Linked DNA regions of Noviherbaspirillum saxi. The protein of the gene in region 1 purifies or fractionates together with the protein of each later gene. This does not show direct contact. Links are inferred from orthologs where the notes say so. Each region holds a gene or a part of one and is shown in the gene's direction. Other genes may lie near its edges.

Region 1 (17,423 bases):
TAAACTGTCCCAGCCGTCGAGTGCCGGTACCTGGGGTACGCGCCCGACCGATGGCCGCAGCCCGACGACATTGCAAAAGTTTGCCGGGCAGCGCAGCGAGCCGCCCATATCGGTCCCGTCGGCCAGCGCGACCATGCCGGTTGCCAGAGCCACCGCCGACCCGCCGCTCGATCCGCCACAGGTTTTTGACAAATCGTAGGGATTGCGCGTAGCGCCGAATACGGCGTTGAAGGTCTGCGACCCGGCGCCGAATTCAGGCGTATTGGTCTTGCCTATGCTGATCGCGCCGGCCCGTTGCTGGCGTTCCACGATCAGCGCGTTCACATTTGGAACCAGGCGCTCATGAACTTTTGATCCGAAGGTGGTGCGCATCCCCTTGGTCAGCAGCAGGTCCTTGTGCGCGACCGGCAGCCCATGCAGCGGCCCGAGCTGCGCGCCGCGCGCCTGTGCCTCATCGGCTGCGTCCGCTGCCGCCATTGCCTGTTCGGCATGCAGCGTCACGATCGCATTGACCTTGGGGTTGACGTTCTCTATGCGGTCCAGATGCGCTTGCATCACTTCGCGTGCCGAAAGATGGCCGGAGCGAATCTCGTGCGCCATATCCATCGCGCTCATATGGCAAATGTTTTGCGTCACTTTAGTACCCCAATTGTTGCGGGAGCCACAAGGCCAGTTGCGGGACCGCCGTCACCGATGCCAGCGACGTCAACATTGCCAGAGCCATCCATACGGCCCATTGTATCGTCGACCTCATCGTCACGCCGGCAATACCGGTAGTCATTATCAGGTTGACAGCCATGGAAAGCGACAGGCCCAAGGGCCGAAGTCCGGGAAGCACCAATAGAGTGCAAAGGGCCTGAGCACTTTGCCAAATCAATGATGTTCTCGTCTTAAGGAAATATTGTTTTGAATCTCAAGCTTCTTCGTTGAAAAAGAATTTGAAAAAAGATGGCTGATTATTTCTAGAGTCAAAAGCGGTTGTGGCAGTGATGCGCCATGCCCATCAAAACGCACAGCATTTGCAAAGTGCAATGAAGGCTCAGGACAATAAGAGGACGAAACTCAGGGGGGCGGATTTTGAATGGTTGCAGTTGCCGGACTGCCAAACCTTTTGTCGTGCTTATGCGGGAATTCCACAAAAACAAAAGGGCTTACAACGAAATCGCTGTAAGCCCTTGATTTTTCTTGGTGGCCCGGGGCGGAATCGAACCACCGACACAAGGATTTTCAATCCTCTGCTCTACCGACTGAGCTACCAGGCCAAGGCGCGCAAGTATAACAAAGCTATTGGAAATTGCAAAGCCTTTGTGAAAACGGTGATCTGCGCAAAGGCTATAATGCCTCATCGACGGTGGTCAGAGATGCGCCGCCATGTTTCCTACCAAGCTTAGCTTTATGCAAATTCAGAGCAATATCTGTGTCGTCGGTAATGGCGCAATCGGCAAGGCTGCCGCGCTCGGTTTCGCCCAGGCCGGCCTGAGCGTTACCTTGCTGGTGCCGCCGGGCTCCAGTCAATCCACCGTGCATGAAGGCAGTTGGGATGTGCGCGTGTATGCGCTTAATCATGTCGCGCATGAGTTGCTGGCATCCTTGAAGGTGTGGAGTGCGCTCGATGCCGCTCGCGTGACGCCGGTCGATGCGATGATCGTCAAGGGCGACGGCCCGCAGGCGGGCAACCTGAATTTTGATGCCTTTGGCGCGCGTACCGGGGCGCTGGCCTGGATTGTCGAGGATAGCAATCTCAATGGCGCGCTCGATGCCGCGCTGAAGTTTGCCCCGAATCTGCGGATCGTCGCGGCGCGGGCAAACAGGCTGCAAACCGTCGGCCCGGCTGCGCAGATCGACCTCGATAATGGCGACACGCTTGTCGCTTCGCTGGTGGTCGGCGCGGACGGGGCGCAATCATGGGTGCGTGGACAATGTGATATCGGGCTTGACTACCGATCATACGGCCAGCGGGCGATCGTCACCAATTTCGAGTGTGAAAAACCGCATCAGGGTGCCGCCTATCAATGGTTCACATCCGCTGAAGGCATTGTTGCTTTGCTGCCTTTGCCGGGACAGCGCGTATCGCTGGTATGGTCGGCGCCAGACACGCTTGCACAGTCGCTGCTGGCGGGTTCGCCTGCACAACTGGCGGAACGCGTGGCCCAGATCTCTGGACATCAGCTTGGTGCGCTGCACCCGGTGCAACCGGAAGTCGTCAAGGCCTTTCCTCTCAGCCTGATGCGGCCGCATGCGATCACCGCACCGCGCGTCGCTCTGGTGGGGGATGCAGCCCATGTCATCCATCCTCTTGCCGGACATGGTATGAACCTCGGTTTTGCAGATGTCGCAACGCTCGTAAAAACGATGGTCGAGCGCGAGGCCCATCGCGATTGCGGCGACGAAAGGCTGCTGGGACGCTATGCACGTCTGCGCAAGGAAGATATCTTTCTTATGCAGTTTGCAACCGATAGTCTAGAGCGCTTGTTCGCCACGGACTTCGAGCCGGTCAGAATTGCGCGTAATATAGGATTGAACCTGGTCAACAAGTTGCCGGTCATAAAACGGGCGTTGATTTCCCATGCAATGGGAAAGCGAACTTAGGACACATCAAGCATCATCAAGCAATTACGAAGGATTGGAACCGGAGAACATGATCAAATTGACCAGACTCGCAGCCGCTGCGCTGCTTAGCCTTGCTGCCGGTGCAGCGCTTGCCCAGACCGGGCCGGAGCAGGCGATCAAGAAGGCGCTCGAACCGCGGCTGGGCGACGGGGCCAAAGTCGATTCCGTCACCAAGACTCCGTATGGCGGACTGTACGAAGTCCGGATCGGCGGCGATATCTTCTATAGCGATGCCAAGGGCGACTATCTGTTCATCGGTCGCGTGGTCGATACCAAGACCATGCAGGATTACACCAAGGCGCGGGTCGATGAAATCAACAAGATCAAGTTCTCCGATTTGCCGCTGGATTCTGCAATGAAGATGGTCAAGGGTAACGGCAAGCGTGTAATCGCCGTATTCGAAGATCCGAATTGCGGTTATTGCAAGCGCTTCCGCCAGACGCTCAACGAGATGGATAACGTGACAGTCTATACCTTCATGTACAACATCCTGTCCGAGGATTCCGTCACCAAGTCCCGCAACATCTGGTGTTCGTCGGACCGTGTCAAGGCGTGGGATGAGTGGATGTTAAACGGCAAGGCCGCACCCGCCGCACCAGCCAATTGCACGGCGCCGCATGACAAGGTGTTTGCGTTGGGACAGAAGCTGAAGGTGACTGGCACGCCCACCGTGTTCTTTGCCGATGGCACGCGCATTCCTGGCGCGGTCGATGCCAAGGCACTGGAAGGCAAACTCGCATCGATCAAGTAAGCGGCTCCAAACTGCAATCAAAAATGGCGCGTTCCCGCAAGGGACCGCGCCATTTTTCATGCAAAACAAGCTTTTTGGTCTGGAACTATAATCAATCGACCAAAAACGGAGACAAGCCATGTTCAATGCAATTCTTCTCGACAAGAACGATGACGGCACCACCGCTGCCAAGCTGACGCAGCTCGACGATGCGCAATTGCCGACTGATGGCGATGTCACGGTACGCATCGATTATTCGACCATCAATTTCAAGGATGGCTTGGCGATCACCGGCAAATCACCGGTCGTGCGCAAATGGCCGATGGTGCCCGGCATCGATGGGGCCGGCGAGATATTGTCTTCTTCGCATCCCGAATGGAAAGCCGGCGATGCATTCATCTTGAATGGCTGGGGTGTGGGCGAAGTGCACATGGGATGCCTTGCGCAGCGTGCGAGACTGAAAGGAGACTGGCTGATTCCAAGACCGGCTGCAATTTCGGCACGCAATGCCATGGCAATTGGAACCGCCGGCTACACCGCGATGCTGTGCGCGATCGCATTGCAGGAGCAGGGTATCGACAAGAATAGCGGAGAGATACTGGTGACGGGTGCGTCGGGCGGCGTCGGCAGCGTGGCAATCGCGATTCTTTCCGGCTGGGGCTATCGCGTCATCGCGTCGACCGGAAAGGCAGCCGAGGCCGATTATCTGAAGGCACTGGGTGCCGCCGATGTCATCGATCGCGCTGAACTGTCCGCGCCAGGAAAACCCTTGCAGAAAGAGCGCTGGGCCGGCGTCGTCGATTCGGTCGGTTCGCATACGCTGGTCAATTCGATCGCTCAAATACGCTATGGCGGCGCAGTGGCGGCATGCGGTCTGGCCCAAGGTCTTGACCTGCCCGGGTCTGTCGCGCCGTTCATTTTGCGCGGCGTCCGGCTGATCGGTATCGATAGCGTCATGGCACCAAGGGAAAAGCGGATTGCGGCATGGAACCGCCTTGCGACCGACTTGCCTGCATCGAAACTCGAACAGATCACGTCGGAAATTTCGCTGGCCGATGCCATGATCAAGGCTCAAGACATCATTCAGGGCAAGGTGCGCGGACGTCTGGTGGTCAATGTCAACGCCTGATACCAAAACCCCGGCATCGATGCGAACGATCGGCATTCTGCTGGCCGCCGGAAGCGGCAGACGTTTCGATCCAAGCGGCGAAAAGGACAAGTTGCAGCAAGTCCTTGCCGATGGGACGACGGTGGCCGTTGCGGCAGCCAGGCATCTGCTTGCCGCAATGCCGTCGGTAACGGCCGTGGTCCGTGCGGACAATATCCAGCTCGCTACACAATTGAAAGATGCAGGATGCGATGTCACCCTATGCGAAGCTGCTGTACAAGGCATGGCGGTCTCGCTGGTGCATGCGTTGTCGGAGACCAGGGAATCCGCCGGCTGGGTAATTGCGTTGGCCGACATGCCCTTCGTGCAGCCGGCAACTATTCAGGCACTGGCCGCTACGCTCGACGCCGGCGCCGGCATCGCGGTACCCACTCAAAACGGAAGGCGCGGCAATCCCGTTGCGTTCTCGCGTATTCATTTGGATGAGCTGCTTTCCCTGCGCGGCGATGAAGGGGCACGGCGCCTGCTGCAGAGGCATCCGGTCATCGAGATCGAGACGTCCGACCCCGGCATAGTGCGCGATATCGATACCTTGGAAGATCTCGATGCATCCATACGGAACGGTGTCTGAACGCGATTGCCGCCATGGCGCAAGGCGGCCGGATGGAACACGCTCTTGCATTGCCGGTACACTACAAGTCTGACAATTCGACGGCCAACACCGACCCTGCATGAACACCCATTTCGTCAACAAGCGCGTGGCCCATCTCCTTGGCTATGCCGGTCTTATTCCTTTCGTCCTGCTCATGCTGGGATGCTGGGTTGCCCATCCGGACTGGCTGGGTGATTTCATCCGAGGACAGCTGGCTTATGGCATCGCGATACTCTCTTTCCTCGGCGGTATTCACTGGGGCGCGGTGATGGTATCGCCCGACCTGACCATGGAACAAACGCGCAAGGGCTTAGTCTGGAGTATTTCGCCGGCACTGATTGCCTGGTCGTCGACCTTGATGGGCGGTTTCGGCTTTGCGGTACTGATGCTCGGGTTTATCGCCGCCTATCAAGCCGATAAGCGCTTGTCCGTCTGGTACGGAATGCCCGACTGGTTTGTGCCCTTGCGACTGAAGCTAACCTGCATTGTGATAGCCGCCTTGATGCTTTCCGTCATCGCCGCAAATGTGCGGGGCTAAACAAAGGATAAGAATCGAATGAAAAATGCCATCAACTACATCATCGCTCCCAAAGATCCGGCCGCGCATTTATTCGAAGTGAGCTTGACGGTCGATCGCCCCGCACCCGAAGGCCAGGTGGTCTGGCTGCCGGCATGGATTCCCGGCAGTTACATGATTCGCGAATTTGCACGCAACATCGTGCGCATTCGCGCCGAATCGAAGGCGGGCCCGGTTGCATTGACGAAGACCGACAAGCATAGCTGGCTGGCCGCGCCTTGCGTCGGGCGGCTCGTATTGACTTATGAAGTCTATGCATGGGATTTGTCGGTGCGTGCCGCGCATCTCGACCAGACGCACGGTTTCTTCAATGGCACTAGCGTATTCCTGTGCGTGCAAGGACAGGAAAATCTGCCGCATGTGGTTGATATCCGGCGGCCGGAGGGCGATGAATACAAGTCATGGCGAGTGGCGACCGCCTTGCCCGAGCTGAAGGCGCGGCGCTATGGTTTCGGTACGTACATAGCGGGCGATTACGACGAATTGATCGATCATCCGGTCGAGCTTGGCACCTTCGAGCGTGCGACCTTCAAGGCGCATGGCGTGCCGCACGAGATCGTCGTCACGGGACGTGTGCCCAACCTCGACATGGCACGGCTGTGCGCTGACCTCAAGAAGGTATGCGAAGCGCAAATCGCATTGTTCGAACCGAAGACGCGACGCGCGCCGATGGAGCGCTACGTCTTCATGACGATGGCGGTCGGTGATGGATATGGCGGTCTGGAACATCGCGCTTCGACGGCGCTGATCTGTTCGCGCGCCGACCTTCCGGTAAAAGGGCAGCGCGAAAGTAGTGACGGCTATCGCACCTACCTTGGGCTATGCAGCCATGAATACTTCCACACCTGGAACGTCAAGCGTATCAAGCCCGCGGTCTTTGCGCCCTACGATCTGCGTACCGAAGGCTACACTTCGCTGCTCTGGCTGTTCGAAGGTTTCACCAGCTATTACGACGACCTGATGCTGGTGCGTAGCGGCCTGATGGATGAAGAACAGTATTTCAAGACGCTGGCGAAAACCATCAATAGCGTATTGCGCGGAAGCGGCCGCACCAAGCAAAGCGTGGCTGAATCGAGTTTCGATGCCTGGGTCAAATATTATCGCCAGGATGAAAACGCGCCGAATGCCATCGTCAGCTATTACCAGAAAGGCTCGCTGGTTGGATTGGCCCTCGACCTGACGATACGCGAGCAGACGAATGGCAGGAAATCCCTGGACGATGTGATGCGCGCCTTGTGGCTGCGTTACGGACGGGATTTCGCATCGCTGGGACAGGGTATCGCCGAGGCGGAAGCCGAGTCCTTATTCGAGGAAGTCACCGGCCTGAAGCTGAAAAAATTCTTTGATCGCTACGTGCGCGGCACCGAGGATATTCCCTTCGGAAAGTTGATGGCGCCATACGGCATCACTGTCACGGACAATCGAAAGGCTGCGAAGCCGGGCCTGGGTGTGCGCACCACCCGCGACGGTAACGATTGCAAGCTGGCCAATGTCTATGAGGGCGAGGCGGGACATCAGGCCGGTTTATCCGCTGGTGACTTGCTGGTGGCGATCAATGGTTTGCGCGTATCCGCTACCAACCTTGATGCCTTGCTATCGCGTTATCGTGCGGGCGACACTGTTGCAGTTCATGCATTCCGGCGCGATGAGTTGATGACTTTCAATGTCATATTGGCTCAAGGTGAGGCACCGCAGTTTGTATTAGAGGTGCAGGAGAAGACTGCATCGCTGGCACGCAAGCGTGCACGCTGGTTGTCGACAGCAATAGCCTGACGGTTTGTTGGCGCTCCGCATGCTGCCAGACGGCATACGCGCGTCTTCGATGGCATGCAATTTGCCATTCCCTTTCTGACTTTGGCCTAGAAAAGCACTTTATAGACTTTTTCTGTGTTCTATTCTTGTACGCTGTACAAATGCGTGAGGTTTTTACCGGCAGCGAACGAGAACACGAGATGCGCAATCGCAGATGCGTTTCGGAAAGGTGGCAGAGTGCAACGGCATTCTTCCCATCTGGTGCAAAGCGACAAGCCAGGTAAAAGTGCATTGATGATGCGAGGAGAAAACATGAATGTGCAAACCAACAGCGTAATTGGCCGCTCCCTGATTTCCGGCACGGTTGCCGGCGTCACTACGGCGCTGGCGGCATCACTTGCCGGCAAGCGGGAAACAGCTTCCTATGCCGCTCCGCTGAATGCCACCAGCCATGTGGTTTGGGGCGAAAAGGCGGCATGGCAAGACAAGCCTTCGCTCAAATACACCGTGACCGGATTTTTGCTGAATCACGCGGCAACCGTGTTCTGGGCATCAATCTATGAAAAGTGGTTTGCCCCACAGGCAGGAGATCGCAGCAGTTCTCCGTTGCGACCACTGGTGGGGGCGGCAGTGGTCACTGCGGGCGCCTACGTCACCGATTACTATCTGGTGCCGAGACGCTTTACTCCTGGGTATGAAAAGCGACTATCGAATACTTCGCTGACAGGCATTTATGCAATGCTCGCATTGGGGCTAGTCGCGCGGGCGCTGATCGAACGTCGGCGCTAGTACGCTCAGAAAAACAGGCGTTGCAATTCCACGCCCGGATTTTCAGCGCGCATGAATGCCTCACCGACCAGGAAGGTATGAACGTCGGCGTCGCGCATCAGTTTCACATCGTCCGGCTTGAGGATGCCGGATTCGGTCACGACCAGTTTTTCGGGCGGAATGCGCGGTAGAAGCTTGAGGGTCGTCTGCAGAGACGTTTCGAAGGTGCGCAGGTTGCGGTTGTTAATACCGACCAGCCTGGTTTTCAGGCGCAGCGCGGCATCCAATTCATCGCCGTCATGCACTTCAACCAGTACGCTCATGCCGAGTTCATGCGCACAGGCTTCCAGTTCCGCCATCAACCCATGGTCGAGCGCGGAAACGATCAGCAAGATGCAGTCCGCGCCCCAGGAGCGTGCTTCATACACCTGGTACAGATCGATCATGAAATCCTTGCGCAGCACCGGAATGGCGCAGGCGGCGCGTGCCTGTTTCAGATACTCCGGCGCGCCCTGGAAGAACTGCACATCGGTCAATACGGACAGACAAGCGGCGCCATGGTCGGCATAGCTTGCTGCAATTTCAGCTGGACGAAAATTGGCGCGCAAGACGCCTTTGGAAGGCGAAGCCTTCTTTACTTCTGCGATGATGGCTGGATGTCCTGCAGCGACTTTCGCACGTAGACTGGCTTCGAATCCGCGCAGGGTTTGCCTTGCTTCGGTATCGTTTTCCACCTCGCGCCGCAGACTGGCCAAGTCGCGGTATTTCTTCGCGGCGGCGACTTCATCCGCTTTGACGTCTAGGATTTTATTGAGGATATCGGACATGTTCTTGATGAGCCTGTAGTGGACGCGATCGGGGGCTTACGCCGCGCCGAGCTGTTGCGTAACCTGAATGAATTGCTGCAGCTTGCTGCGGGCAGCGCCGGACGCCAAGACTTCGCGCGCTTTCATCAAGCCGTCGCCGATCGCCGGTACGATGCCGGCAGCATACAGCGCCGTACCCGCATTCAGCACCACAATGTCGCGTACCGGGCCCGGTGTATTGTCGAGCGCTTCGAGAATTTTTTGCTTGGACTCGTCCGCACCCGAGACTTTCAGGTTGCGGCTTGCCACCATCTGCAGGCCAAAGTCTTCCGGATGGATTTCGTATTCGCGAATTTCGCCATTGACCAGTTCGCCGACCATCGTGCCGGCACCGAGCGAAACTTCATCCATATTGTCACGACCCCAGACCACTAGCGCATGCTGTGCGCCCAGCCGCTGCAGCACGCGCACCTGGATGCCAACCAGATCCGGATGGAACACGCCCATCAGGATATTGGGCGCGCCGGCCGGGTTGGTCAGCGGTCCAAGAATATTAAAAATCGTGCGTACGCCGAGTTCCTTGCGTACCGGTGCTGCATGCTTCATCGCCGCATGGTGGTTGGGCGCGAACATGAAGCCGATGCCGGTTTCCTCGATGCATTGCGCAACCTGCTCGGGTTTCAGATTGATGTTGGCGCCCAAAGCTTCCAGTACGTCCGCGCTGCCGGATGAGGACGACACGCTGCGGCCGCCATGTTTGGCAACACGTGCGCCCGCAGCAGCAGCGACAAACATCGATGCAGTGGAAATATTGAAGGTATGTGCACCGTCGCCACCGGTGCCGACGATGTCCAGCAGGTTTTCGGTATTCCTGGTTGGGACCTTGGTGGCGAATTCACGCATGACCTGGGCCGCCGCGGCGATTTCACCGATTGTTTCCTTCTTGACGCGCAATCCCATGGTCAGCGCCGCAATCATCACGGGCGACATTTCGCCACCCATGATCTTGCGGAATAGCGACAGCATTTCATCATGGAATATTTCGCGATGCTCAATGCAGCGTAATAGCGCTTCTTGCGGGGTGATCGGCATGGCAGCCTCTTCAAGAATTGTTTGTCTTAATCCCTCTACCTTCCGGAACAGGGATTGATCGCATTTATCTGGTCAGGAAGTTCTTCAGCAACGCATGACCGTGCTCGGACAGAATGGATTCCGGATGAAACTGCACGCCTTCGATGTCGAATTCCTTGTGCCGCACACCCATGATCTCGCCATCGTCGGTCCACGCGGTGACTTCGAGGCAGTCGGGCAGCGATTCGCGTTCGATCGCAAGCGAGTGGTAGCGGATCACCGTGTACGGATTGGGCAAATCCTTGAATACGCCGACGCCGGTATGATGAATCACCGAAGTCTTGCCATGCATGACTTGTTTCGCGCGGATCACCTTGCCGCCAAAGGCCGCGCCGATTCCCTGATGCCCCAGGCATACGCCGAGGATAGGCAGCTTGCCCGCGAATTCCTTCAAGACCGCTACCGATACTCCCGCTTCGTTCGGCGTGCAAGGGCCAGGAGAAATGCAGATACGGTCCGGCTTCATGGCTGCGATCTGATCCAGCGTGATCTCATCGTTGCGGAAAGTGCGCACGTCTTCACCAAGCTCGCCGAAGTACTGGACCAGATTGAAGGTGAAGGAGTCGTAGTTATCGATCATCAGCAGCATGTCAGAGCTCCCCATCCAGTCCGTCTTGTACCTGCTCGGCCGCGCGCAATACGGCGCGCGCCTTGTTTTCGGTTTCCTGCCATTCCATCTCGGGAATCGAGTCGGCGACCACGCCGGCAGCAGCTTGCACATACAGGGTACCGTCCTTGATGACACCGGTGCGAATCGCGATCGCCAAGTCCATTTCTCCGCCAAAGGACAGATAGCCGCAGGCGCCGCCGTAGATGCCGCGCTTGGTTGGCTCGAGTTCATCGATGATTTCCATCGCGCGCACCTTCGGCGCACCGGACAGTGTGCCGGCGGGGAAGGTGGCCTTGAGCACGTCGAGATTGGACAAGTCGGGCTTCAGGATACCTTCGACATTCGACACGATGTGCTGCACATGCGAATACTTTTCGATCACCAGCTTGTCGGTCACCTGCACGCTGCCGGTCTCGGCAATCCGGCCGATATCGTTACGTGCGAGATCGATCAGCATGACATGCTCGGCGATCTCTTTCGGGTCGGCCAGCAATTCCTTGGCAAGCTGGGCATCCTTGTCCGGTGTCGCGCCGCGCGGGCGGGTGCCTGCGAGCGGGCGTATCGTCACCTTGCGCTTGCTGTCATTGGTCTGTTCGTTACGCACCAGAATTTCCGGCGACGCGCCGACAATCTGCATGTCGCCGAAATTGTAGAAATACATATACGGCGAAGGATTCAGCGAACGCAGTGCGCGATACAGCGATAGCGGCGAATCGACGTAGGATTTCTTGAGTCTTTGACCGACCTGCACCTGCATCAAATCGCCGGCCATGATGTATTCCTTGGCCTGTTCGACTGCGCGGATGTAATCGGCCTTGTCGAAGTCGCGCACGGTATCGGTGCGCACCGATGCAGAGGTTACCGGCGCATCGACCGCGCGGCGCAGCATTGCGCGCAAATCCTTCAGTCGCTGGCGCGCCTTCGAATAGGCTTCCGATTGGGTCGGATCGGCATACACGATCAGGTAGAGTTTGCCCGACAGGTTGTCGATGACGGCCAGTTCTTCCGTGACAAGCAACTGGATGTCCGGCAGCCCGAGGTCGTCTTTGGGCGTCGAATTGGCGAGCCGCTTTTCGATATGGCGTACGGTGTCGTAACCGAAGTAACCAGCGAGGCCGCCACAAAAGCGCGGCATGCCGGGACGGATCGCAGCCTTGTAGCGCGCCTGGAACTCGGTAATGAATTCGAGCGGATTGCCTTCGTGGGTTTCGATGACCTTGCCATCCTTGACCACTTCCGTCCTGGTGCCATAGCTGCGCATCAATGTGGATGCGGGCAGACCGATGAAGGAATAGCGTCCGAACCGCTCGCCGCCGACAACCGATTCGAGCAGGAAGGTATTGCGGCCGGCATTCTGAGGCTGCGCCAGTTTCAGGTACAGGGTCAGGGGAGTTTCGAGGTCCGCAAAAGCTTCGGCAATCAGCGGAATACGGTTGTAGCCTTGCGTGGCCAGCGATTTGAATTCGAGTTCAGTCATGTTTCTCTCCGGGCGCTATTGTAGAACGAGAGTCCTATAGCGGGGGTGATAGTGCAAAAACGTTGCCGGCCTTGCAAGCTCAAGACATGAGCGGCCAGCGGCGATCGGGGTCAGTTGGACCAGGATTGCCAGCGTCGCCACAGCCAGGCCTCAAACAGGCCCGGTGAGGTTACGTTACGTTTTTTGCCGAGAAACATTATGGATGCGTTGTTTATGCAGAAATAAGTTGTGCTGCGTCCAGCAGCGTTGGAACTATACCATCGGAATCGACGTGATGTATAGATTCGCCATGGTTGTACCCGTAAGGCACGTTCAGTACCCGACATCCGGCAGCGCGCGCCGCTTCCGCGTCATTGGACGAGTCGCCGATCGCCACCACCTGTCCGGGCGCCAGCGAGAAGTCCCTGCATACGGTAAGCAAGGGAAGGGGATCCGGTTTTTTGCGAGGCAGAGAATCCCCGCCATAGACGATTTCAAAGAACGGGCGCAAACCTGTTTTGTCCAGCAATGGCAGGGCGAAAGCAATGGGCTTGTTGGTCACGCATGCCAATCGCAAACCTTTTGCCTGGAGCGCTTGCAAGCCTTCGCGCACGCCCGGGTAAAGGGTCGAATAGTCGCCGTTGATAGACAGATAATGCCTTTGATACGATGCCAGCGCGACCGGAAAATGCAGCTCTACATCCTCTGGTCCGTAGTCGACAGCCAGCACGCGCCGCATCAGGTTTTCCGTTCCTTTGCCGACGAAATGCGTGATCGTGTCGATGTGGAGCGGACCGAGCGCGAGATCGGCCCGCATGCGATTGACCGCCACATGAAAGTCCGGCGCGGTATGGATCATCGTGCCGTCGAGGTCGATGATGGCGGCGCGAATGCCGTGCCAGGACAGCCTTTCCGGTGCGTTCATACTTGCGCCAGCTGACCACGCATCGCGTCGATCACGGTCTTGTAATCCGGCTTGCCGAAGATTGCCGAACCCGCCACGAAGGTGTCCGCGCCGGCGCGCGCTGCCTCGGCAATATTCTCGATCTTGATCCCGCCATCCACTTCGAGCATGATGTCCCGGCCGGAGTCATCGATGCGTCGCCGAACCGCAGCAATCTTTGACAGTGCTTCCGGAATGAATGACTGGCCACCGAATCCGGGATTGACCGACATGATGAGAATCATGTCCAGCCTGTCCATGACGTGGTCGAGGTAATGCAGCGGTGTTGCAGGATTGAAGACCAGGCCGGCCTTGCAGCCATGATCGCGAATCAGTTGCAATGAACGGTCGATGTGCACGGATGCTTCCGGATGGAAGGTGATGATATTCGCGCCCGCTTTGGCAAAATCGGGAATGATGCGGTCAACCGGCTTGACCATCAGATGCACGTCGATCGGCACCTGGACATGCGGTCGGATCGCTTCGCAAACCAGTGGGCCGATTGTCAGATTGGGTACGTAATGGTTGTCCATTACATCGAAATGAATGATGTCGGCACCAGCTGTAACGACGTTACGGACTTCTTCGCCCAGACGGGCAAAATCGGCGGACAGGATACTGGGGGCGATGCGATAGTTGGCCATGGCAAGCAGGTTTCAAGAGGATGCGCTATAAAGAATGCGCTATTTTACCTGCTCATCCGAACCCGACGTGTTGCATTGTTGACCGAATTGGTGTGCAATGAGCCGGATGCTGCCACGTGCAGTGACATGCTGACTGACTGACAAGAACAACAAGGACTTCCATGGCCGCCTATGAATTTACCGTGTCCGTACGCACGCAATATCTTGCCGAGCAATCCGATCCTGATCGCTCGAATTATGTCTTTGCCTATACGATCACGATCAAGAATACCGGTGAGCTACCTGCGCAGCTGATCTCGCGGCATTGGATCATTGTCGATGGCAACAACCGGGTCGAGGAAGTGAAGGGGCTTGGCGTCGTCGGTCACCAACCACTGCTCGCACCCGGTGCGCAGTTTGAATACACCAGCGGCACAGCGCTCGCTACGCCACAGGGATCCATGAAAGGTACGTATTTCTGTGTTGCAGAAGATGGCGAAAAATTTGAAACGGCCATCCCTGAATTCATCTTGTCATTGCCACGCACGCTGCACTAATTTACTGTTGCACATCGTCTTTGCGACCTGTGTGCTCGGGCGGTGGAGCCTTGTCCGGCTCGCGGCCATGGAACATCGTCCACCAGACAATAAACACAAGCAGGAAGAGTGCAACGCCCGCTTCAAGCATTAATAGCCACATTTTTCTGTTCCTTCATGTCAGTCATACGCCCAAGTTTACTCGCATCTGCCATCGCAGTTGCTCTTGCAATATCCGCATGTACTACTGTACCCCCGCAGCAGACTGCAAAACCGCCGGTGGTAACGCAGCCGGCAACACCTCCCAAACAGGTAGACGCGCCCAAAGAAGTTTTGCGTCCGACAACGTTTGCGGCCGTGCCGGGCTGGGACAAGGACAAGTTACGCGAGGCTTGGCCAGCGTTCATGGCTTCATGCGATGTGCTGATAAAGCGCGCTGACTGGAAGGAGCCTTGCACGATCGCGCGCGATGTGAATGCTGCAAGCGAGCCGGCGATCCGCACATTCTTTGAAGCCTTCTTCGTTCCTTATCAGGCCTTCAACGCGGATGGCACCGATAGTGGCCTGGTAACCGGCTATTACGAGCCAATGTTGCGCGGTGCCCGCAAGCGCGGCGGCCCTTTTCAGACGCCGTTGCATCGTAGTCCGGATGATATGTTGACAATCGACATGAGTGGTGTGTATCCGGAACTCAAAGGGATGCGCTTGCGTGGACGCGTCGTTGGCAACAAAGTCGTTCCCTATTTGTCGCGCGGTGAAATGCTTCAGTCCGGCACGTTGAACGGTAAGGAATTATTGTGGGTCGATGATCCGATCGAGGCTTTTTTTCTTCAAGTGCAAGGTTCGGGGCGTGTTCAGCTCGCCGATAGCAAGGAAATCGTGCGTGTCGCTTATGCCGACCAGAATGGACATCCTTACAAATCGATAGGACGCTATCTCGTCGACAAGGGCGAGTTGACCCTGGATCAAGCCTCAGCACAAAGCATTAAAGCTTGGTACGCCGCCAATCCTGCGCGCCAACAGGAGCTGTTGAACGCAAATCCAAGTTATGTTTTCTTTAACGAAGAAAAGTTGCTTGACGCGGCGAAAGGTCCGAAGGGTGCACTAGGTGTCCCGCTAACGCCACAACGTTCGATTGCTGTCGATCCGCAAATTGTTCCGCTTGGTGCCCCAGTATTTCTTTCCACGACACAACCAAGCACCGATATTTCCATGCAGCGGCTGACAATTGCACAGGACACCGGCGGAGCTATCAAAGGAAACGTGCGTGCCGATTTTTTCTGGGGATTCGGTACTGAAGCTGGGAACAAGGCCGGCAAAATGAAACAGCGGGGAGCGATGTGGGTGTTGTTGCCGAAATTGGCGAGGCCGCTCGCAGCGAAATAAAGGAGTGGATACAATCATGTACAACGCATGAGATGTCATATTTGCCGCGTCGCACACTGTCCGCTCAACGTGAGGAGTTATTGTTGGCTAGCCGCTTCCTTCTTGTTCTTTTCTTGAATTGACAAAGAAAGAGCCAAGTCCATGGTTGCGCTATGAAAAGCCAGCCACTGCGGTAAGGCGTTCATAACGAGATCGCGGCCAAATGTGATGTCGCCCGCCATAATACGTGCATGAGCCTGATGCAAAACGCTTAGCGCTCGTGCATGCTGTTCCTGATGCGCAAGCGCTGCGACGCAATTTGTTTCATCCATCCAATCTTCTTCCGCCCTAAAAACACGCTCAAGTCGATGGACAATCCGAGCGTATTCACTGACAAACTCGCTATCTTCTACAGCGCTCAACTGTTCCAGGGCTTCAAAGAGATCGTGATGCAAATAATCCATGTCGGGCGCTCCGAAAATGCATGGCAGGGAGAATATGAGGAGGCAGAAAACCCTGCCTTTGATACGTGAACGTCAAGATCGGCCGAAGACATTGCGGGTGGCATCATCCTGCTTGAGCTGCGAAGACGGCATCAGGAAGCAAGTATTGCCTCGGCTAAACTTTTTGCCCGTAATCTTCAAAGGCCAAGTCGGCAAGATAATACGAGCACCCGCGTAGTTAGATTTGGTCGGCGGATATTAGCGACCGGCGATCTTTGAAATGATACTTCCAGCCCCCTCACGGACTTTGATCTCGCTCAACCCATTCTGCTCTTATCTTAAAAAATTGGGCAATGAATTTCCTTGACCGGCCCAGCAAAATCAACCATAATCTCGCCTCTTTGCTGCTCGCGAACAAAACGATTCCGAGCGGATTTGAAGTCTGAAAAGCCTTGTAAAAAGAAGCGGTTATGCGAAAAGTTGGAAGTAAAAAGGCTTGACGCAAAACAGAAAGTGTTTCATAATCTCGTTTCTCTGCTGCTGACAAACACAACGATTTGACGGCGTTGCGACAGATGCGAATCTGTGGCGAGCAGGTGATCTTTAACAACTAACAGCCGATAAGTGTGGGCGCTTGGTGGGGTGGGGTTGATGGTTTCGGCCATTGGCATTACACAAGTATCAAGTGCTCACGAAGAAATATAGGTAAGCATCGCAAGATGTTACTTGTCAGTATTTTGAGTGGGCGACGCCTCTTCGGAGGTTGCCAGCAATGGCACAAACAGAGATTGAACTGAAGAGTTTGATCCTGGCTCAGATTGAACGCTGGCGGCATGCCTTACACATGCAAGTCGAACGGCAGCGCGGGGGCAACCCTGGCGGCGAGTGGCGAACGGGTGAGTAATGTATCGGAACGTGCCCTAGAGTGGGGGATAACTAGTCGAAAGATTAGCTAATACCGCATACGATCTAAGGATGAAAGTGGGGGACCGCAAGGCCTCATGCTCGTGGAGCGGCCGATATCTGATTAGCTAGTTGGTAGGGTAAAGGCCTACCAAGGCGACGATCAGTAGCTGGTCTGAGAGGACGACCAGCCACACTGGGACTGAGACACGGCCCAGACTCCTACGGGAGGCAGCAGTGGGGAATTTTGGACAATGGGGGCAACCCTGATCCAGCAATGCCGCGTGAGTGAAGAAGGCCTTCGGGTTGTAAAGCTCTTTTGTCAGGGAAGAAACGGTCTGGGTGAATATCCTGGGCTAATGACGGTACCTGAAGAATAAGCACCGGCTAACTACGTGCCAGCAGCCGCG
Region 2 (5,015 bases), 1.6 Mb from region 1 along the record:
GCGACTGGAACGCGCTCCCGACGGCTCAACGGAAATCTACATCAGCCATCGCGGCATGCAGGAAGTCCTGGTTGGACAGCAGAAGGACAGCACGACCTGGACTCCGCGTGCTTCCGACGCGGAACTCGAAGCAGAATTCCTGTCTCGTTTAATGGCGCGCTTGGGCGTGGAGTCGACCCGGGCCAAGGCTACGGTCGCCAATGCGATCTCGCAACCGATTCGCTCCAAGCTGGTCAAAGGTGCGAACGGTGGTTACGTCGAAGTCGATGAAGGATTTGATCGTGCGTGGCGCCGTGTCGGTCTGGCTCTGGACCGCGTAGGATTTACCGTTGAAGACCGTGATCGTACGCAGGGCATGTATTTCGTGCGTTATGTCGATCCTGACCTCGACCAGAAGAAGGGCGAAACAGGATTCTTCTCCAAACTGTTTTCGTTCGGCTCCAGCGACGACAAGGCACGTACCGCGCCTCGTTATCGGGTCTCGGTAAAAGGCTCCGGCAGCACCAGCCAGGTAGCGATCCTGAATAACGAGGGACGTCCGGAAACGTCGCAGACAGCGGACAAGATTTTGTCCTTACTGAACGAGCAACTCAAGTAATCAAGACCAGTATTGAAATTTGCCAGTCTCGGAAGCGGTAGTGAAGGTAACGCACTGCTGATTTCAACCGCATCCGGCGCCGACCGTACAACGGTCATGCTGGATTGCGGATTCAATATCAAGGAAACCGAACGTCGCTTGCAGCGCCGCGGCATGGTCCCGGCTGACCTGTCCGGTATCGTGGTTACCCATGAACACCAGGATCATGTCGGCGGGGTCTTCAAATTCGCGCGACGTCATCACCTTCCGGTATGGCTGTCTTTCGGGACTTTCCACGCAGTGCGCAAGGATTGCGATGGTGTCCAATACCGTTTTTGCCGCGATGGCGAACCGCTATCGATTGGCCATCTTGAACTGATTCCCTATACCGTTCCGCATGATGCACGCGAACCGGTCCAGTACGTTGTGCGCGATGGGCGCTTCAAGCTCGGGGTCTTGACCGATGCCGGTCAAGCGACGCAACATCTTACCCAGAGCCTGAGCGGATGCGATGCTTTGGTACTGGAATGTAATCACGATCGCGGGATGCTCGCGAATTCCAGTTATCCGCCATCGCTTCGCAGCCGTATTGGCGGCGCCTATGGTCATCTTTCCAATGACACGACCGCAGATATTCTTGCCGCACTCGATCGTTCCCGTTTGAAGATCGTCGTCGGGGCCCATTTAAGCCAGCAGAACAATACGCCGGAACTCGCAAGGGCGGCACTGTCGAGTGTTATCGATGGCGACACGGCGCGCATCATGATCGCTTGCCAGGAAGATGGTTTCGACTGGATTTCTCTGGACGCATTGGCCGATCAGGCAGGCGAAGACAGTTAGCTTGGATTCAGGGTGAAACTGCTCTAACGCAGTAAGCCAATTGTCTCAATGAGCAGCTTGCATGAGACTTAATTTTTAAGGGCAATAAAAAAGCCGGCCCAAAGGCCGGCTTTTCTGTCAGTAATCGAGGATTACTTGGAGGCAGCTGGAGCGGCAGCAGCCGGTGCAGCAGCAGAGTCAGAAGCGGCCGGAGCAGCAGCAGCTGGTGCAGCCGGAGCGGCAGCAGCGTCAGAAGCAGCCGGAGCAGCAGCAGCTGGTGCTGCCGGTGTTGGTTCGGCAGCAGCCGGAGCAGCAGCAGCCGGTGCAGGTGCTGGTGCCGGAGCAGCAGCTTCTTCTTTCTTGCCGCATGCAGCCAGCGCAACGGCCAGCAGGGACGCGATCAACAGAGTCTTTTTCATGGATTTCCCTTTAAAAGATTATTATCAAAAATAGTGCGATGAATAATTACCGGTAATTATCGCTCGGTAGGCGTTTTCACTGCTTCCCACAATGATGTTGCGTTGCACACATTGAAAACTTCCTAACTCGCAATTATAGCGGTTTTCTTGCAACAACACAGCCAAGACATGCCAATTAGTAAGGGTTTTGTAAGCATCTGTAAGCAAGCATCAGGCGGCTATAAATCACGAAATGCTCAGCCAGCCATCGTCATGCCACATGTGAAAGGCTTCCAACACATCCTCGGAGGCCGAAGCGACAAGCTCGCCTGGCAGTGAGCGCATATCGGCCAGCATAAGCAGCAATTTTTTATCGGCAGCGCCTACCGCAAAGGATTCGCCATTGATGAAGATATGCCGTCCACGGTAAAGCATCCGTGTCTTGCGCGACAGGCGAACGCCGCGCTTTGCCGCGGTCTGAACGAATTTCGTTGGAGTCAGCGATTTCTCCGGGCTGTCGAAAAACACATTTGCTTTAGGCTCGGTCAGGTACTCGCCGAGAAAGATCGTCATGTCGTCGTCGGTGAACCGGATTTTTTTCAATTCCGCGCTCATTGTCGCAATCATCGCCTTACTGATTTCCGCCGGATGCTGCGTAACCGCTAGATCCGGATCGGCATAACGGCCAGGCAGTTCTATCGAGTCGGCCATGAATTGCAGGAAGGCTTCGCCCAACTCCTGGAAGGGCGGTGCGCGAAAGCCGATCGAATAGGTCATGCATTCGCCTTCCGCAATGCCGTCATGCGCATAGTGCGGTGGCAGATACAGCATGTCGCCCGGCTCAAGAACGAATTCTTCTTCCGCCTGGAAATTCTTGAGAATCTTAAGCGGCATTCCTTCCACCAGGTTCAACTCCTGTTGAGCACTGATCTTCCATCGACGGCGTCCATGCGCCTGCAACAAAAACACATCGTAGGAATCGAAGTGGGGACCGACGCCGCCCTGGTCGGTCGCATAACTGATCATCAGGTCGTCGAGTCTTGCATCAGGAATGAAACGGAAGCGCTGCAGCAATGCATCGGCCGCATCGTCATGAAGATTGACTCCCTGGACGAGCATCGTCCATTCTTTTTTTCGGAACGACGGCAGGCGTTGCATCGGCCCGCTTTGCATTTTCCATGTGCCGTCAAAGTGCGTGATCAATCGGGATTCGACATCATCACGTCCGGCGAGGGTGCATAGCGCTTCCCGGTCAAGTAACGGTTTGAATCCTGGAATGGCTTGGCGGATCAATAGCGGCTGTTTGTGCCAGTAATCACGAAGGAATTTTTGCGGCGTCAGTTCGCCAAGAATGCTGAAATTATCCATGCCGGCATTATATAGGCATGCCATCGCAGGTCCGGCGACGTCAGCCGGTATAATCCGCATGAATGTTCACATGAAAGGAAGAGTCATGAAGATTGCCAAGAATACCGTAGTGACGGTCCACTACAAACTGTCAGATGCTCAGGGCAATCTGATTGAGGAAAGCCAGGACCCGATGGTCTACCTGCACGGTGGATATGAAAACACTTTGCCGAAGATTGAAGAAGCACTGGATGGCAAGGATGCCGGATTCGAGACCACGATTCAGGTCGAGCCGGAAGATGCATTCGGTGAGTACGACCCCGATCTGATCAAGATCGAACCACGCAATCGCTTACCCGAGCCAATCGAAGTCGGCATGCAGTTCGAGGGAACGCCGGACAGTACGGGCGGAGCGGAAGACTCGCTGATCTTTACCGTCACCGACATTGCCGACGACAAGGTTGTTCTCGACGGCAATCATCCGTTGGCGGGCATGGCGTTGCGTTTTACGTTGAATGTGGCAGAAGTCCGTGCCGCCAGTGATGAAGAAATCTCCCATGGACATGTGCATGGCCCGCACGGACATCACGACGAGATCGAGGGCGACGAAGACGACCACTTCCGTAGTCACCCACTTCATTAAATATATTTCTTAGGCACTGAATGGCACCTGCTGCCATTCAGTGCAGCCGATTTGGTGTAGCGGATTCCTATCGTGAACTGCCTGAAGCCTGCAGAGGATGGCTGGTCACGGAAAACAGATCGCCATGGGCTTGATTGACCGTCAGCTTGACCGATCCCGAACCCGCATCCAGTTCACCGATATTTTTTTGCCAGACGATGTCCGCTGGTGCGGCCGGCTGTGTCGAAGGTGCCGACTGGCTATGGATGATCAAGACCTTGCCGTCAAATTTTGACGCAAGCATTTTGATTTGCTTGCGGGTCTCGGCATAGCCGTCGCGCCGCACCGTTCCTGACTTCGGTACTGCCATGGGATTGCCGTCGCAGAACAGTACGATGCCGTCCAGCTTGCGGCGTGTCGCATACGTGAAAACCCGGTTTAACCAGTCACGGTTTGCGATCAGGCGATCTTCAAATTCGCTGTTTCTGCCAGCATCAAGAACGAAATGGTTGTTGTTGCGGGGAAGATTAAGTGTTGCGAACATCGTATTGCCCACTTCCCAACGGGCGTTCTCTGCGAAGTCGCGAAACTTGGCAATCGTGGACTGACGTACCACGGGAATTTTGCTGCCGCCAATCGAGAATTCATCCTGAAAAAACACATCGCGCAACAGCGTAAGTTTTCCCACCGCTGCGGATTTTCCGTTCGCCTGCTTGCATTCGGCCCAGTCGCTTGCGGTGAGTGACACGATCAAGCCGTTTTTCGCCTCCTGCAGCATTGCCTTGCGTCGATTGTAGAGCATGTCGGTGCATGGCTCGGACACACTTTTTATGCCGTTGGCCACAACGAACGCAAGATTATCGGCGTCGCTGGTATCGATGGCGTCGCGCAGGGTGGCTTCGTCCGAGGGACTGCGGATGATGTGCGATAGAACAACGAAGCTGAAGCTTTCATCCTGTGCGGCAAGCATCGGACTTGACGCCAGTAGCGCGCATATCGCCAAGCCTTGGAAAATCTTCGTGATCATTCTTTTTCTGCCAGGCGTTTCAAGCTGTAAAGCATGTCCAGCGCTTCGCGTGGCGACAAAGTATCCGGATCGGCTTCATCGAGCGCTTCGAGTATTGCTGTGACTGCGGCAGTCCGTACAGGTTCGTCCGCAGTCTCTGCTTCTTCGTCAGGCGACATATTGTGGGCAAACAGGTCGAACTGCGGTGTTGCCTGCACCGAATGTGCTTCCAGTGCAGCAAGATGC

Evidence for each region.
Region 2: the proteins of D3871_RS14750 (region 1) and D3871_RS07085 purify together in Escherichia coli (affinity purification with mass spectrometry, with the first as the bait; 2 studies listed by BioGRID). This does not show direct contact. The link is inferred for Noviherbaspirillum saxi from one-to-one orthologs.

What each region holds. Positions count from the first base shown.
Region 1 is NZ_QYUO01000001.1:3,112,591-3,130,013, reverse strand. The notes cover bases 1,697-4,499. They hold D3871_RS14750 (DsbC family protein), read left to right. Parts: upstream 1,697-2,638; coding sequence 2,639-3,361; downstream 3,362-4,499. Other genes in these bases: D3871_RS14740 (nucleotidyltransferase family protein), read left to right, coding at 4,456-4,499; acuI (acrylyl-CoA reductase (NADPH)), read left to right, coding at 3,480-4,469; D3871_RS14755 (FAD-dependent monooxygenase), read left to right, coding at 1,697-2,589. Also shown: D3871_RS14770 (amidase), read right to left, coding at 1-615; more of D3871_RS14755, read left to right, coding at 1,396-1,696; more of D3871_RS14740, read left to right, coding at 4,500-5,079; D3871_RS14735 (DUF3429 domain-containing protein), read left to right, coding at 5,180-5,638; D3871_RS14730 (M61 family metallopeptidase), read left to right, coding at 5,657-7,450; D3871_RS14725 (hypothetical protein), read left to right, coding at 7,742-8,218; indole-3-glycerol phosphate synthase TrpC, read right to left, coding at 8,224-9,024; trpD (anthranilate phosphoribosyltransferase), read right to left, coding at 9,061-10,095; D3871_RS14710 (anthranilate synthase component II), read right to left, coding at 10,160-10,723; trpE (anthranilate synthase component I), read right to left, coding at 10,725-12,221; D3871_RS14700 (phosphoglycolate phosphatase), read right to left, coding at 12,433-13,125; rpe (ribulose-phosphate 3-epimerase), read right to left, coding at 13,122-13,787; Co2+/Mg2+ efflux protein ApaG, read left to right, coding at 13,949-14,323; D3871_RS30495 (hypothetical protein), read right to left, coding at 14,325-14,465; mltA (murein transglycosylase A), read left to right, coding at 14,480-15,688; D3871_RS29845 (hemerythrin family protein), read right to left, coding at 15,766-16,131. UniProt on the Escherichia coli protein: Acts as a disulfide isomerase, interacting with incorrectly folded proteins to correct non-native disulfide bonds.
Region 2 is NZ_QYUO01000001.1:1,502,447-1,507,461, forward strand. Bases 2,207-5,015 are described here. They hold D3871_RS07085 (FKBP-type peptidyl-prolyl cis-trans isomerase), read left to right. Parts: upstream 2,207-3,247; coding sequence 3,248-3,784; downstream 3,785-5,015. Other genes in these bases: D3871_RS07080 (cupin domain-containing protein), read right to left, coding at 2,207-3,162; D3871_RS07090 (hypothetical protein), read right to left, coding at 3,852-4,790; mutS (DNA mismatch repair protein MutS), read right to left, coding at 4,787-5,015. In the rest of the region: outer membrane protein assembly factor BamC, read left to right, coding at 1-598; D3871_RS07070 (MBL fold metallo-hydrolase), read left to right, coding at 611-1,417; D3871_RS07075 (hypothetical protein), read right to left, coding at 1,549-1,815; more of D3871_RS07080, read right to left, coding at 2,041-2,206. UniProt on the Escherichia coli protein: Folding helper with both chaperone and peptidyl-prolyl cis-trans isomerase (PPIase) activities. Chaperone activity prevents aggregation of unfolded or partially folded proteins and promotes their correct folding.